One region of the Georgenia sp. M64 genome, then DNA from elsewhere that is predicted to be linked to it. Evidence: riboswitches for the same ligand, from Rfam matches in the RefSeq annotation. Region 1 holds a riboswitch; the other holds the start of a gene.
What was found. Region 1 has a riboswitch for thiamine pyrophosphate ahead of AAEM63_RS01070 (YkoF family thiamine/hydroxymethylpyrimidine-binding protein). Riboswitches for the same ligand answer to the same signal wherever they lie in the genome.

Region 1 (7,629 bases):
GCCGCGTGCCGTCGTCGGTCTCTCCGTTCAACGACTCGATCTTCGCCGAGGGTCTGCGCATCCCGCCGGTTCGCCTGGTGCGCGGCGGGACGACGGTGCCGGACGTCGAGGCGCTCCTCCTCGCCAACACGCGTACGCCCGAGGCGAACCGCGGAGACCTCCAGGCCATGGTCAGCGCCCTGGCCACGGGGCGACGCCGGGTCGGCGAGGTCGCCGCACAGCACGGCCGCGCCGCCGTGCTGGAGGGCGGGGAGAGCGCCGTGGCGAGGACCCGCGAGCGCGCCCGCGAGGCGCTGCGGTCGCTGACCGACGGCACCTACCGGTTCGTCGACCTCCTCGACAACGACGCCGTCTCACCGGTGCCGGTGCGGATCTCGGTGACGGTCACCGTGGACGACGGGCGCATCCACATCGACTTCACCGGCACCGACCCGCAGGTGGCAGCGGCGTTCAACATCGCCTCCTTCGGCCGGCCGCACGCCTGGCTGACCACGCGCGTGCTCGCGCTCATCGGCACCATCGACCCCGACCTCGCTCTCAACGGCGGGCTCATGGACCTCATCAGCATCACCGCGCCGCCCGGGAGCGTGGTCAACGCCGTCGAGCCGGCCGCCGTCGGGGTCCGGCACGCCACCGCCTCCCGGGTCAACGACGCCCTGTCCGGGGCGCTCATCCAGGCGGCTCCGCGCATCGTTCCGGCGGCCAGCAGCGGCGTCGTCATCCCGGTGGTCCTGGCCGAGGAGACGGGCACGGGGCAGAACGTCCAGGTGGTCGAGCCCATGGTCGGTGGCACCGGGGGACGCTACGGCGGCGACGGGGTCGACGGCCGCGACGCCGGGATCTCCAACCTCTCGAACAACCCCGTCGAGACTGTCGAGGCCGAGCTCGGCGCCCGGATCCTGCGGTACGGGCTACGGCCCGACTCCGGTGGCCCTGGCACCTGGCGCGGCGGCATGGGGCTCGAGCTCGTGTTCCGGGTGGACGGGACCAGCTCCCTCCTGGCCCGTGGCCTGGAGCGGCAGGTCTTCGCGCCCTGGGGGGCGATGGGCGGGTCCCCGGGGCTGACGGCGGAGATCGTCATCAACGAGGGGACCGACCGAGCCGTGCGGGTCCGCACGGTCGACGTGCTGCCGCTCGACCCCGGCGATGTCGTGACCATCCGGACCCCCGGTGGTGGCGGGTACGGCGATCCGTTCGAGCGTGACGTCGCCGCCGTGCTCGACGACGTCCGCCGGGGGCTCGTGACACGTGAGCGCGCGCGCGCGGACTACGGCGTCGCCGTGACCGATGGCCTCACTCTCGACGAGACCGAGACCGCTCACCTTCGCGAGGAGCGCCCGAGCACCGGCTCGGGGCGTGGACTCGCGCGTGAGCGCTGGGACGCCGTCTTCACCGAGGATCTCCACGACGCGCTCGTCGAGGCGTTGGACGCCCTTCCGGTCGGCCGCCGGAGCGCTCGCAAGATCGAGATCGTCCGGGAGGTCCTCGCCGTCCTCCCGGCCGGCTTCCCCGGGGTCGACACGGCGGACGGGGAGCTCGAGGCGGCACGACGCCGGCTCGGGGCGCTGCTCGGCGGGTCGTAGCCGCGGGCTCGTGAGCATCTGACGACGCCGCGCCGACAGGTTGGCGCGGCGGTGAGTCTCGGCGCCTCGAGCGGGCCGCGCCCCATCCCTCGCCGAAGACAACGTCAGGGATGTCCTGACATTGTCTTCCGCTTGTTGTCCTCACGCCGGGTTGCGATGGGTCTCGCTCTGCGGGCGGGTGTTGGCGCCGGTCAGCGGGCCGGGCTAGCGTGAGGCCAACCCCCGGGGAGCGCTGATGTGGCGCTGAGAGTGCGGAGAGTCCGCAGACCCGTTTACCTGATCCGGTTCGTACCGGCGTAGGGAGCAGGGCACCTGCCCCACGTGCAGACGTGGGCGGGTCTCGACGTACCCGCGGGCCCGAGAAGGGACCGTGATGAGCACCCAGACCGACCGCACCACCACCGCACCGGCGCCGAACGGTGCACCGGCACCGGCGCCGACCGGTGCACCCGCACCCGCACCGGGAGCCACGCCCGACCGGCTCGGCGTCGGGATGCGCCTGAGCCTCCACCCGCACACCGACGACTTCGTCGGGGTCATCCTCGGCGCACTCGCCGACGTCGAGGCCGCCGGTCTCACCGCGGGCCTGGTCACCGAGACCGACGAGGTGAGCACCTACGTCGGCGCCCGCACCGCACCGGCCGAGCAGCGGCTGGCCGCGTACCTGACGGCGCTGGTCGCCGCGGCGTCGCGACGCTCGGGCGGCGGGCACGTGGTCGCCCACGTCCTGCTCTCCCGGGGCTGCCCGGGCGAGGTGAGCTGCGACCTCACCGTCACCGGCCTGCCGCACGCCGAGCCGGTCGCGATCGAACCGACCGGCATCCGCGCGGCGGCCCAGTGGTCCCTGTACCCGCTGCTCGACGGCGGGTCCGACGCCGGCGACCACATGGCCCACATCGAGGGCGCGATCGCCGCCGCCCAACGCCGCGGCGTCGCCGCGAGCCCGGCGCACTACGCCACGAGGCTCACCGGGGACGTGGCCGACGTCGTCGCGACCGCCGTCGACGCCTGGGCCCAGGTGGGCACGGAGGTGCCGCACGTCGTCACCCACCTGACGATCTCCGTGGGCTCGCCGAGCCCGGCACAGGCGTGAGGGGGCCGTCGATGAACGTCACCGCCGCCTCCGCCCGCCGCTGGGCCATGAAGGACCTCGTCCTCATGGTGGTCCTCGGCGTCGTCTTCGGCTTCGTCTACTGGGCGCTCGTCCAGGCCTGGAACGGCCTGAGCATCCTCATGGGCCCTGCCGGAGACCTCGCCCAGCACGTCCTCCTCGGGGGCTGGCTGCTCGTCGCGCCGATCGCCATCGCCATCATCCGCCGCCCCGGAGCCGGGATCGCCGCGGAGATCCTCGCCTCCGTGGTCGAGGTCGTCTTCCTCGGCTCACCGGTCGGCCCCATGCTCGTGGTGGCCGCCGCCATCCAGGGCATCGGCTCCGAGCTGCCCTTCGCGCTCACCCGCTACAAGAGGTACACCTGGGGCGTCTTCGCCCTCTCCGGGCTGCTCGGCGCGGGCCTGGTGTTCTTCTACTCAGCGTTCCGCGCCGGCTGGTACGGCCAGGACATCTTCGCGCTGCGCCTGGTGGTGCAGTGCCTCTCGGGCATCGTCCTGGGCGGTCTGCTCGCGAAGGTGGTCGTCGACGCCCTCGCCCGCACCGGCGTCGTGGACAACTTCGCGATCGGCCGCGAGACGGTCCGGGCGTGACCGAGCCCCTGAGTGACCGCGTCGCCCTGGAGGACGTCGGTCGTACGTCCGCCGGGCCACCCGATCAGGCGGAGACGCTCGCGCCCGGTGGAGCGGCCGTCGCGCTCGACGACGTCTCCGTCACCTTCCCGCGCCGGCCGGACCCGGTGCTGCGCGGGGTCTCCCTCCGCCTCGCGCCGGGTGAGCACGTGATCGTGCTGGGCGCGTCCGGGTCGGGGAAGTCGACCGTGCTGCAGCTCATCACCGGCGTCGTGCCGCACTCGGTCACCGCGGCGGTGGCCGGGTCGGTCGCCGTCGGATCGGGCTCGAGGTCGGGCGGCGGGACGGCGACGGCGGAGACGACCGTCGTCGAGCGGTCTCGCCACCTGGGTGTGCTCGCGCAGGACCCCGCGGCCGCCGTCTGCCTGCCGCACGTGGAGCAGGAGCTCGCCCTGCCGCTGGAGAACCACGGCGCCGATCCCGCGACGATCGGCCCGCGCATCGCAGCGGCGCTCGACGTCGTCGGGGCGACCGGGCTGCGCGGGCGGGCGACGGCGACGCTGTCCGGCGGGGAGTCGCAGCGGGTCGCGCTCGCCGCGGCGCTCGTCACCGAGCCCGAGGTGCTGCTCCTCGACGAGCCGACGTCGATGCTCGACCCGGCCGGGATCGCCGCCGTCCGCGACGCGCTCGACTCGGCCACGCAGCGGTACCGGCCGGCGGTCGTGCTGGTCGAGCACCGGCTCGACGAGTGGGCGGGTGCCGAGGGCGTCGTTGGGCTCCCGGGCCGGGCGCTGGCCCTGGCCGACGACGGCACGGTCCTCGCCGACGGTCCCACCGCCGCGGTGCTGGGGGACCACGCGTCAGCGCTGCACGCCGCGGGGTGCTGGCTGCCGCTCGAGACCGAGCTCCAGGCGCTCACCGGCGCTCCCGGCGGGCTCGGCGCAGCCGCCAACACCGCCCTGCTCACGGCGCTGGCCGAGCAGGCGGACGGGGTCGGGGAGGCTGGGCGGGGCGGCGCCGGGGCGGCTGGTGCGGACGTCGCCGGGGAGGCCGGTGGGGTCGACGCCGGAGGCGCCGGGCCGGTGATCGCGGCCCGGTCCCTCGCCGTCGGGCGCGGGGACGGGACGCGCGGGCGGCGGGGTCGGCGTCGTCGACCCACTGTGGAACCGGCTCCGGTTCTCGCCGGCGTGGACCTCGAGGTCGGCGCGGGGGAGGTGGTCGCGATCCTCGGCGCCAACGGCGTCGGCAAGTCCACCCTGCTGCTCACGCTCGCCGGGTTGCTCGAGCCGCTCGCCGGCGAGGTCACCGGGGCGCGGCCGGGACTGGTTTTCCAGAACGCCGAGCACCAGTTCCTCGCCCACACCGTGCGGGAGGAGATCGCCCACGGCCTGGCCGGCGGGGACGCCGAGGCGGTCGTGGCAGACCGGCTGCGCCGGCACCGGCTCGAGCACCTCGCCGAGCAGAACCCGTTCCGGCTCTCGGGCGGCGAGAAGCGACGCCTCAGCCTCGCCGCGATGCTCGCCCACGACCGGCCGGCCCTCCTCGCCGACGAGCCCACCCTCGGCCTGGACCGCCGAGATGCCGTCGCGACCCTGGCCACCCTGCGCGACACGGCCGCCGCGGGCACCGCCGTCGTCCTGGCCAGCCACGACCTCCGGGCCGTCGCCGCGCTCGCGGACCGCGTGGTCCTGCTCGGCGACGGCGGGCTGCTCGCCGACGGCCCGACCGCGGCGGTCCTCGGCGACGCCGCGCTGCTCGCCCGCGCCGGGGTGCGGGTCCCGCCGCTGGTCGCCTGGCTGCTCGAGCACGTGCCTCCACACGCGGTGGCGCACGTCCTGCGCGAGCTCGACGCCACGGTGGGGGTCGGCCGGTGAGCGCCTTCTCCGCGGCGCCGCTGGTGGACTCCGCGCTGGCCCGGCGGAACCCGACCGTCAAGCTCGCGCTGCTGACCGTCGTCTCGCTGGTAGTGATGTTCGTCCTGGACCCGGTGACCCCGGCGGTGCTGTACGTGCTCGCGCTCGGGGGTGTCGCGGCGTCGACCCGGCTCGCGCCGCGCTCGCTGGTCGTCGCTCACGTGCCGTTCGTCCTGTTCGCCATCGGGGTGCTCATGGTCAACGCGCTCGCCCGGCCCGGTGAGGTGCTGTGGCAGGCCGGGGCGCTGCGCGTGACGGTCGAGGGGCTGAGCGTCGGTGCGGCGCTGGCGGGACGCACCCTGCTCATCGGGGTGCTGGCCATCGGGTTCCTGGCCTCCACCGACGGCGTCGCCCTCATGACGAGCCTGCACCACAACGCCCGGCTCGGCGCCCGGGTGACCTACGCCGTCCTCGCCGGGTACCGGATGCTCCAGGAGATGCCGCGCGAGTGGGCGACCATCCGCCACGCCCACACCGTCCGTGCCGCGTTCGGCGGCGGCCGGCCGCCGCGCGGCCCCCGGCACCTCGCCGGGGTCGCATTCACCCTGCTCGTGGTCTCGGTGCGCAAGGGCGAGCGGATGGCGCAGGCGCTGGAGTCGCGCGGGCTCGGGCTCGAGCCGCGGACGACCTGGCGGCCGGTGGTGGTCACGCGCGCGGACCAGTGGTTCGCCGCCGGCGTGCTCGCCGTGGTGGCGGCCGTGCTCGCGCTGAGCGCCGGGCTCGGTTACCTGGAGGGGCCGGGTGCGCTGAGCGGGTGAGGGGACCGCCGGGCACGCCGGCCGGGATGGCGCTGCCGGGCGTGGTGGCCGGCGAGGGTGGCGCCGGGTCCACCCGGTGCGACGCCCCCGCCCGACGCTGTCCGGCGACGCGCCACCCGTAGCCGAAGAGAACGTCAGGCATGGCCTGACGTTCTCTTCGGCTCGTGCGTGACGCGACCTACGTGGTCACCACGTCCCGCCGGTGGAACGCCGCCAGCCCAGCTGCCACCCCACCGGCTGCCAGCGCGGCCAGCACCAGGACTGGGCCGAGCGTGAGGTCCTCGACCGGCAGCGCCGGCACGTGGTCCCAGGGCGAGAGCGCCGTCAGCCAGCCCGGCGGGTCGAGCAACGGCCCGAAGAACTCCATGACGAAGCCGACGACGACCACGACCCACGCCAGGGTGAGGGCCCGCGGGGCGATGCCGTAGAGCAGCGTGGCGACGCCGAGGACCAGCAGCACCGCGGGCGCGCTGACGAGCCCGGCGAGGGCGAGATCGCCCAGGTGGTGCCACTGGCCGGTGGAGGCCGCCGCCCCGAGCCCGACGGCGGTGCTGGACAGGACGACCAGGAACACCGAGGCGAGCGCCACGACGGCGACGTGCCCGCCGAGCCAGGACGTCCGGCTGGTCGCCGTGGCCAGCACCGGCTCGGCCCGGCCCTCGAGCTCCTCGGACCGGGCCCGCTGCACGGCGAGGACCGCGAACACGGCCGTGGCCACCGACATCATCGAGACCATGAGCGCGAGGTACCCGGCGACGCTGTCCTCGGCGTTGCCGAGCACCGCCGTGAGCTCGGGGGTGACGTCGACGAAGTTCTCGACGAGCGTGTCGGCCACCCCGCCGTAGACGAGGCCGGCGATCGTCAGGCCGATCGCCCAGCCGCGCACGCCCGAGCGCTGGAGCCGCCAGGACAGCGTGGTGGGTCCGTGCAGCCAGTCGGCGGCCTCGGCCCGTCCGCGCCGGGCCGGGCGGAGGCCCGCCCCGACGTCGCGGCGCAGCGACAGCGCGTACCCGAGCGCCGCCGCCCCGGCGGCGACGACGAGGGAGATCCCCAGCGGCCACCACCGCCCGTCCACGAACGGGCGGGTCTGCTGCGACCAGGCGAACGGCGAGAGCCAGGACAGGGCGGTGCCGTGCTCGCCGAGGGAGTCCCCGATGGCGCGCAGGACGAACCCGGCGCCCAGCACGGCGCCCGCCATGCTCGAGGCGGCCCGGGAGTACTCGGTCAGCTGGACCGTCACCGCGGTGACGCCGGCGAAGACCAGGCCCACGGCCGCGGTCCCGGCCCCGACCAGTGCGGCGCCGCCGAGCGGGGCGTCGAAGCCCCCGAGCGCCGCGGTGAGGACGACGGCGAGGGCGGCGTTGGCGAGGACCGCCACGACCAGCGCCGCGGTGAGCGGGGCGTGCGCGCCGACGACGTTGGCCCGGACGAGCTCGGACCGCCCGGTCTGCTCCTCGACCCGGGTGTGCCGGGAGACGAGCAGGATGTTCATCAGCGCGGCGGCGAGGAGGAAGTACAGCCAGTACACCGCGGCGAAGAAGCTCTGGTAGGTGATGTCCTCGCCCAGACCGTAGCCGGGCCCGCCGAGGAGGGAGATGACCGGGCCCTGCGTGAACGACGCCGCCTGCTGCAGGTCCGCCGTCGTGGGGAACAGCGCGCCGAACGCGGTGAAGAAGTACGGCACGAACAGGGCGA
Region 2 (7,629 bases), 530 kb from region 1:
GTGCTCGAGCAGGAGGAGCGGCTGCTGCGCGCCTTCGCCTCGCGTGACCAGCTCGCCGACGCCGGGTACGCGCCCGGGCCGTCCGCGCGCGCCGGACGACTGGGGGCGCCGCGATGATCGCCGTCTACCTCTTCTGCTCGGTGGCGCTCGGCCTCGCCGGGCTCCTCGCCCTGCTGCGGATCGAGCGGGGACCGAGCATGCTCGACCGCGCGGTCGGCCTCGACGTCGTCACGGCCGCCACGCTCGGCTCCGTCGCCCTGGTCACGGCCGTGACCGACCGCACCGACCTCGTCCCCGTGCTGCTCGTCCTGGCGGTGGTCGGCTTCGTCGGCGCGGTGACGCTGGCCCGCTTCGTCGCCGTCGACCGCGCCGAGGAGGCCCGCATCCTCACCCGCGAGGAGCTGCGGGCGGTCCTCGCCCAGCAGCAGGCCTCCGACGACGACGAGGCGCCGCCCGTGCACGACCCCGACGCCCCCGCGTCCTCCGCCTCCGCGCCGACCACGCCCGACCGGGACGACATGACCGACGACGGCACCGTCACGGCGACCGGGGCCGGTGAGGGCACCGAGCCGCTGCCGGCCGAGGAGACGCCCGTCGGCGACGTGGGGAGGGACCGATGACCTGGGAGGGTGTCGCCGACGTCGCGGGGGCGGTGCTGCTCGTCCTGGGCAGCACCCTCACCCTCGTGGCGGCCTACGCCGTGTTCTTCCTCCAGGACCTGCTCTCCCGCATGCACGCCGCCACGAAGCCGCAGGTGCTCGGGCTGGTGCTCATGCTCGGCGGGGTCGCCCTGTCCGTGCGGGAGCCGGTCCTGGTGTGGACGCTCGTGCTCGTCGTCGCCTTCCAGCTCATCACCGCCCCCATCTCGGCCCACATGGTCGGCCGGGCCGGGTACCGCACCGGCAAGGTCGACGGGGCCGGGCTCGTGGTCGACGAGCTCACCGAGGACCTGCGTGCCTCCCGCCGCCGGACCGAGGGTGCGCGCGAGGCCGAGGCGGACGAGCGGGCCCGCGGCGCCGCCGGCGACGGTGCCGGCCAGGACGCCCCCGGGACCGACGGGTAGCCGGCCCGCTTCGGTCGGCGGCGAGGGCCGGCGTCGGGCATGATCGGGGGCATCGTCGACGAACGGGAGAGACGCATGGACATCGGCTGGAAGATCGTCAGCACCGGGGCGGTGCTCGCGGCGGGCGTGGCGACCAACAAGCTCGTCGACGTCGGCTGGAAGCTCGTCACCGGGCACGAGCCGCCCACGGACGAGGACGACCCCGGCGTGCGCGCCTGGGAGGTCTTCGCGTTCACGGTCGTCTCAGGCGCCATCCTCGGCCTCATGCGCCACTACGCCATGCGCGGGGCGAGCAAGTTCTACGGTGGTCCCGTCGAGAAGCGGGTGGACAAGGTCTGAGGTGTCCCGGGTGCTAGGCTCCTTCGCGAACGACAGGGGAGCGCCCGGGCGGCGCTGAGAGTGCGGGCAGCCGCAGACCCTCGAACCTGCACCGGTTAGCACCGGCGAAGGAAGTCGGGTTTCTCCCTGCATCACCGGCGTGCGCCGGTGGTGCAGGCCCTCCTTGACCGAGGAGGACGCATGACCAGCACGGCCGGCACGACCCGCACCACCGTGACCCTCCGCACCGCCGCGACGATCGGGGCCGTCGGCCTCGCCCTCGCCGGCTGCAGCCTCACCGCGGGGGAGCGCGACGAGCCCGCGGGCGGGAGCACCGGCGGCGGGGAGCTCACCGTCGTCACGCACGACTCCTTCGCCCTCAGCGAGGAGCTCCTGGCGGACTTCGAGGCCGAGACGGGGTACTCGCTCACCTTCGTCGCCCCGGGCGACGGCGGCGCGCTGGTCAACCAGCTCGTCCTCACGAAGGACTCCCCGCTGGGTGACGTCGTCTACGGCATCGACAACACCTTCGCGGCCCGCGCGGTCGACGCCGGGGTCCTCGAGCCCTACACGTCGCCGGACCTGCCGGACTCGGCGGGCGAGTACGTCCTCGACGAGGCGCTCACCCCGGTCGACGTCGGCGACGTGTGCGTCAACGTCGACCACCAGTGGTTCGCCGACGCCGGGCTGCCCGAGCCGGTCACGCTGGAGGACCTCGCCGACCCCGCCTACCGCGACCTCCTCGTCGTGACCAACCCCGCCACGTCCTCGCCGGGCCTGGCCTTCCTCGCCGCCACCGTCGGGGCCTTCGGGGACGGCTGGCAGGACTACTGGGCAGACCTGGCCGACAACGGCGTCAAGGTCGTCGAGGGCTGGTCCGACGCGTACTACGTCGACTTCTCCGGCTCCGAGGGCGCGGGCCCGCGCCCGCTCGTGCTGTCCTACGCGTCCTCCCCGGCGGCGGAGGTGCCCGAGGGCGGCGGCGACCCGCGCACCGGTGCCCTGCTCGAGACCTGCTTCCGCCAGGTCGAGCACGCCGGCGTCATCGCCGGTGCCGAGAACCCCGAGGGTGCCCGCGCCTTCGTCGACCTCCTCGTCTCGGCCGACGTCCAGGCCGACATCCCCGGCCAGATGTTCATGTACCCGGTCGACACCACGGCCCCCCTCCCCGAGGCGTGGGCGGCGCACGCGCCGCTGGCGGAGGACCCGCACGACGTGCCCGCCGAGCAGATCGCCGCCGAGCGCGAGGACTGGATCGCCGCCTGGACCGAGATCGTGATCGGCTGAGGTGACGACGACGCGCCCGTCCTGGGCGGGACCCCTCTGGGCGCTCGCGGCCGCCGTGCCGCTGGCGTTCCTCGCGGTGTTCTTCGCCTGGCCCGTCCTGGCCCTCGTGGGCCGGGGGTTCGTCGCCGACGGCGGGGTCGACCTCGGCGGGTTCGCGGAGGTCTTCTCCCGGCCCCGCACGTGGCGGATCCTCGGCCTCACCCTCGCCCAGGCGGTGCTCGGCACGGCCGGCTCCCTGCTCCTGGGCATCCCGGGCGCGTACCTGCTCTACCGCACCCGCTTCCCCGGCCGCGCCGCGCTGCGGGCGTTCGTCACCGTCCCGTTCGTGCTGCCCACCGTCGTCGTCGGCGTGGCCTTCCGGTCGCTGCTCGCCGAGGGGGGCCCGCTGGGGTTCCTCGGCCTCGACGGCACCTTCACCGCGATCGTCCTGGCCCTGGTGTTCTTCAACTACGCCGTCGTCGTGCGCACGGTCGGGGGGATGTGGGAGCGGCTGGACCCGCGCGCCGAGCAGGCCGCCCGGGCGCTGGGCGCCTCGCCGGCCCGGGCGCTGCGCACGGTCACCCTGCCCGCCCTGGCCCCGGCGATCGCGTCCGCGGCGTCGGTGGTGTTCCTGTTCTGCGCGACCGCGTTCGGGGTGGTGCTCGTCCTGGGCGGCCTGCGGTTCGGCACGATCGAGACCGAGATCTGGGTCCAGACCACCCAGTTCCTCGACCTGCGGGCCGCGGCGGTCCTCTCGGTCGTCCAGCTCGTCGTCGTCGCGCTCGCCCTGGGGGTGGCCGCCCGCACCCGCGCCGGCCAGGAGCGGGCGCTGCGGCTGGGCGCCGCCGCGGCGGCGGCCCACCCCCTCCGGGTCCTCGAGCGGGGCCCGCGCGGGCGGTGGCGGCCGGGGCCGGACCTCGTGCCCGCCGGGGTCACCGCGGTCGTCGTCGCCGGACTGCTGGCGCTGCCGCTCGTCGGCCTCCTCGTGCGCTCCTTCCGCAACCCGGGCGGAGGGTGGGGCCTGGAGAACTACGTCAACCTCGGGACCACGGGCGGGCCCGGCACGCTGAGCGTCACGGTGTGGGAGGCGACGGCGAACTCCCTGCGCGTGGCGGTCGACGCCACCGTCCTCGCCGTCGTCGTCGGCACCCTGGTGGCCCTCGTCGTCTCCCGCCGCCCGCGGTCGCGGTCGGGGCGCCGCGCCGTCGGTGTCCTCGACGCCCTGTTCATGCTGCCGCTCGGGGTCTCGGCGGTCACGGTGGGGTTCGGCTTCCTCATCACCCTGGACCGGCCCCCGCTGGACCTGCGCTCCTCCCTGGTCCTCGTGCCCGTCGCGCAGGCGGTCGTCGCCGTACCGATGGTCGTGCGCACGGTCCTGCCGGTGCTGCGGGCGATCGACCCGCGCCTGCGCGAGGCCGCGGCCACGCTCGGCGCCGGCCCGGCCCGCGTGCTGGCCACCGTCGACGGGCCCTTCCTCGTGCGCTCCCTCGGCCTGGCGGTCGGGTTCGCCTTCGCCATCTCGCTCGGGGAGTTCGGGGCGACCTCGTTCCTTTCACGGCCCGACCGGCCCACCCTCCCGGTGGTGATCTTCCGGCTCATCGGCCGGCCCGGCGCGGAGAGCTACGGGATGGCCATGGCGGCCGCGGTGGTCCTGGCGGTGCTCACCGCCTCGGTCATGGCGCTCGCCGAACGGCTCCGGACGGCGGAGGCGACCCCGTGGTGAGGGCGGACCGGGCGGGCGTGACGGACACCGCCGCGACGGCCACGGACACCGCGTCGCCGGTCGCACCCGGCGAGGCGGGTGCGACCGGCGAGTCCGGTGCGACCGGCCTGCGGCTGCGCGGGGTGGTGGTGCGCTACGGCGCCACGACGGCGGTCGACGCGGTGGACCTCGACGTCGCCGCCCGAGAGGTTGTGGCCCTGCTCGGTCCCTCCGGGTCGGGCAAGTCGTCCCTGCTCCGGGCCGTGGCCGGTCTCGAGCCGGTGGCGGCGGGCGGCATCACCTGGGCCGGCCGGGAGGTCACCGGCGTGCCGGTCCACCGGCGCGGCTTCGGTCTGATGTTCCAGGAGGGCCAGCTCTTCCCGCACCGCACGGTGGCCGGCAACGTCGGCTACGGTCTCGACGGCCTGCCGCGGGCCCGCCGCGCCGAGCGGGTCGCCGAGCTCCTCGAGCTGGTCGGCCTGGCCGGGTACGGCGACCGGTCGGTGGCGACCCTGTCCGGCGGGCAGGCCCAGCGCGTCGCCCTGGCCCGCGCCCTGGCGCCCGCGCCCGCGCTGCTCCTGCTCGACGAGCCGCTGTCGGCCCTCGACCGGGGCCTGCGCGAACGGCTCACCGGTGAGCTCCACGAGATCCTCCGTGCCACCGGCACCACCGCCCTGTACGTCACGCACGACCACGACGAGGCATTCACCGTCGCCGACCGGGTGGCCGTCATGGTGGACGGGCGCCTCGTGCAGGTGGACCGCCCGGCCCGGCTGTGGCGCCGACCGGTGAACCAGGAGGTGGCGGCGTTCCTCGGCTACGGGCCGTTCCTGCCCGGGCAGGTCCGCGGCGCGGTCGTCCGGACGTCTATGGGCGAGGTGCCGCTCCCCGCTGCCGCGCCCGGTGAGGCCCCACGCCCCGCGGCCGCTAACGTGCTGGTCGGCCTGGGCCCCGCCGCCCTCCACGTCGTCACCGGTGAGGGGTGGGCCGGGGGCGACGACGTCGTGGTCCCCGTTCTCGCGACCCGGTTCGTCCGCGGCCGCACCGAGGTCGACGTCGCCCTGCCCGGGGGCGAGCGGGCGACCGCCCTCACCACCGCCACGGAGGTCGGCGCCCAGGTGCAGGTGCGGATGGACCCGGACGGCGTCGCCGTCGTCCCTCAGACCGCCTCGTCGTAGGAGCCCACGACGGTGACGTCCAGGGCGAAGTCGACCGGGAAGTCCCCGAACAGCAGCCGGCCGGCCGCGGTCGCGGCGGCGCGGACCGCCGTGGCGACCTCGGCCGCGGCTGCCTCGGGGCTGTGCACCACCACCTCGTCGTGGAGGAAGAAGACCAGGTGCGGGGCCCCGCCGTCGATGCGCCGCAGCCGCAGCCGCAGGTCCGCCAGCCAGGCCAGCGCCCACTCGGCGGCCGTGCCCTGGACGACGAAGTTGCGGGTGAAGCGACCCCAGTCGCGGGCGACGGCGCCGGCACGGCGCCGGTCCACGTCGTCGGCGTCGCCCTCGCTCGCCCGGCGCTGCACGCGGTGCCACTGCGGGGGCGGGACCGGGGAGGTGCGCCCGAGCCAGGTGCGCACGACCTCGCCGCGCTCGCCCGAGCGCGCCGCCTCCTCCACCACCCGGGTCGCGCGGGGGTAGGTGCGCTGGAGCCGGGGCATGAGCAGGCCGGCCTCGCCGGTCGTGGCCCCGTACAGCGCACCGAGCATCGCCACCTTGGCACCGGCGCGCGTCTCGGCCACCCCCTCGTCGACGAGCGCCTGGTAGAGGTCGCCGGCACGGCTGGCGCGGGCCATGGCCTCGTCGCGCGACATCGCGGCGAGCACCCGCGGCTCGAGCTGGGCGGCGTCGGCGACGACGAGGCGCCAGCCCGGGTCGGCCACCACCGAGCCCCGCACCTGGTGCGGGAGCTGCAGCGCCCCGCCGCCGCGGGCCGCCCACCGGCCCGTGACGACACCGCCGGGCACGTACGCTGGCCGGAACCGCGCGCGGCGCCCGGGGGCGTCGGCCGGAGCCACCCACGCCTCCATCCACGTCCAGCCGTTCGCGGCGAGCAGGCGGGCGAGCCGCTTGTACTCCAGCAGCGGCGCGACGACGGGGTGGTCGAGGGCCGCGAGCTCGTGCTTGCGGGTGGTACGGACCTCCAGGCCGGCCCCGCGCAGGGCGTGCCGCAGGTCGGTGGGGGAGTCGGGGTTGAGGCTCGGGGCGCCGAGGAGGTCCCGCACCTGCCCGGCGAGCGCCTCGAGGGCCCCGGGTCGGGCGCCCGGCCCGGGGCGCGGGCCCAGGACGGCGGTGAGCATCTCGTCGTGGCGCGCGGGGTCGAACGGGAGGCCGTCGTGGGTCATCTCGGCAGCGACGAGCGCCCCGGCGGACTCCGCGGCGAGGAGCAGCCGGAGGCGGCCGCCGTCGCTCCCGGCGAGGGCGACCTGCTGGCGGTGGTGCTCGGCGAGGACCTCCTCGACCCCCACCGTGGCGGCGGCGGCGTCGTCGAAGAGGGTGGCGGCGTCGGGGTCCGGCCCGGGCGCGGCGACGGCGTCCCACGCCGACTCCTCGGGCGGCAGGGCGCCGGCGCCACGCAGGATCGCGTGGCACAGCCGCAGGTCGTGGCAGCGCTCGACCCGAACCCCGGCGTGCAGCAGCGCCGGGTAGGTCGTGGCCGTGTCCGCCCAGACCCACCGGGGCCGCTCGCGCTCCAGGGCGCGGACCGCGTCCGGGAGCCCCTCGGCGTCGAGGACCGCCGGTCCGCCGGCCGGCGCCGGCCCGTGCCCGTCGGGACGGACCACGAGGCGGGTGCCGCCCTGGCCGGCGGCGAGCAGGACCTCCACCCGGGCAGGCTAGCCCTGCGCGCAGACACCGCCGGCGCCCCGGTGACGGCCTCCTGGGCTGTGCCGCCCTCCTACGCTGTGCCGCCCTCCTCGGCGGCGACGTCCTGGACCGAGCGGGACAGGACGCAGAACTCGTTGCCCTCCGGGTCCGCGAGGACGACCCAGGAGACGTCCGGGCCCTGGCCGACGTCGGCCCGCCGGGCGCCGAGGGCCAGGAGCCGCTCGACCTCCGCCGCCTGCGTGGAGCCGTCGGCGCGCAGGTCGAGGTGGAGGCGGTTCTTCACCGTCTTGGGCTCGGGCACGGCGATCACGTCGATCCCCGCGCCGCCGCCCGGCGGGGCGATGCCCACCAGCTCCGGCGAGGACTCCACCACCTCCCACCCGAGGGCGGCGGCCCAGAACCGGGCCACGAGCGAGGGGTCGTGGGCGTCGATGGCGATGGCTCCGATGGCGCTGGTC

Region 2: it holds a riboswitch for thiamine pyrophosphate, as region 1 does, so the genes downstream of both, AAEM63_RS17385 (thiamine ABC transporter substrate-binding protein) here and AAEM63_RS01070 (YkoF family thiamine/hydroxymethylpyrimidine-binding protein) in region 1, are expected to answer to the same signal.

Annotation. Positions count from the first base shown of each region.
Region 1 is NZ_CP145809.1:248,592-256,220, forward strand. It holds gene AAEM63_RS01065 (hydantoinase B/oxoprolinase family protein) at 1-1,583, shown strand, start outside; TPP riboswitch at 1,797-1,905, shown strand; gene AAEM63_RS01070 (YkoF family thiamine/hydroxymethylpyrimidine-binding protein) at 1,957-2,676, shown strand; gene AAEM63_RS01075 (ECF transporter S component) at 2,688-3,284, shown strand; gene AAEM63_RS01080 (ABC transporter ATP-binding protein) at 3,281-5,137, shown strand; gene AAEM63_RS01085 (energy-coupling factor transporter transmembrane component T) at 5,134-5,934, shown strand; gene AAEM63_RS01090 (ABC transporter permease) at 6,113-7,629, opposite strand, start outside.
Region 2 is NZ_CP145809.1:3,905,825-3,913,453, reverse strand. It holds gene AAEM63_RS17405 (Na+/H+ antiporter subunit E) at 1-117, shown strand, start outside; gene AAEM63_RS17400 (monovalent cation/H+ antiporter complex subunit F) at 114-620, shown strand; gene mnhG (monovalent cation/H(+) antiporter subunit G) at 617-1,063, shown strand; gene AAEM63_RS17390 (DUF4235 domain-containing protein) at 1,139-1,402, shown strand; TPP riboswitch at 1,427-1,532, shown strand; gene AAEM63_RS17385 (thiamine ABC transporter substrate-binding protein) at 1,583-2,668, shown strand; gene AAEM63_RS17380 (iron ABC transporter permease) at 2,670-4,370, shown strand; gene AAEM63_RS17375 (ABC transporter ATP-binding protein) at 4,478-5,527, shown strand; gene AAEM63_RS17370 (bifunctional 3'-5' exonuclease/DNA polymerase) at 5,509-7,170, opposite strand; gene AAEM63_RS17365 (VOC family protein) at 7,242-7,629, opposite strand, start outside.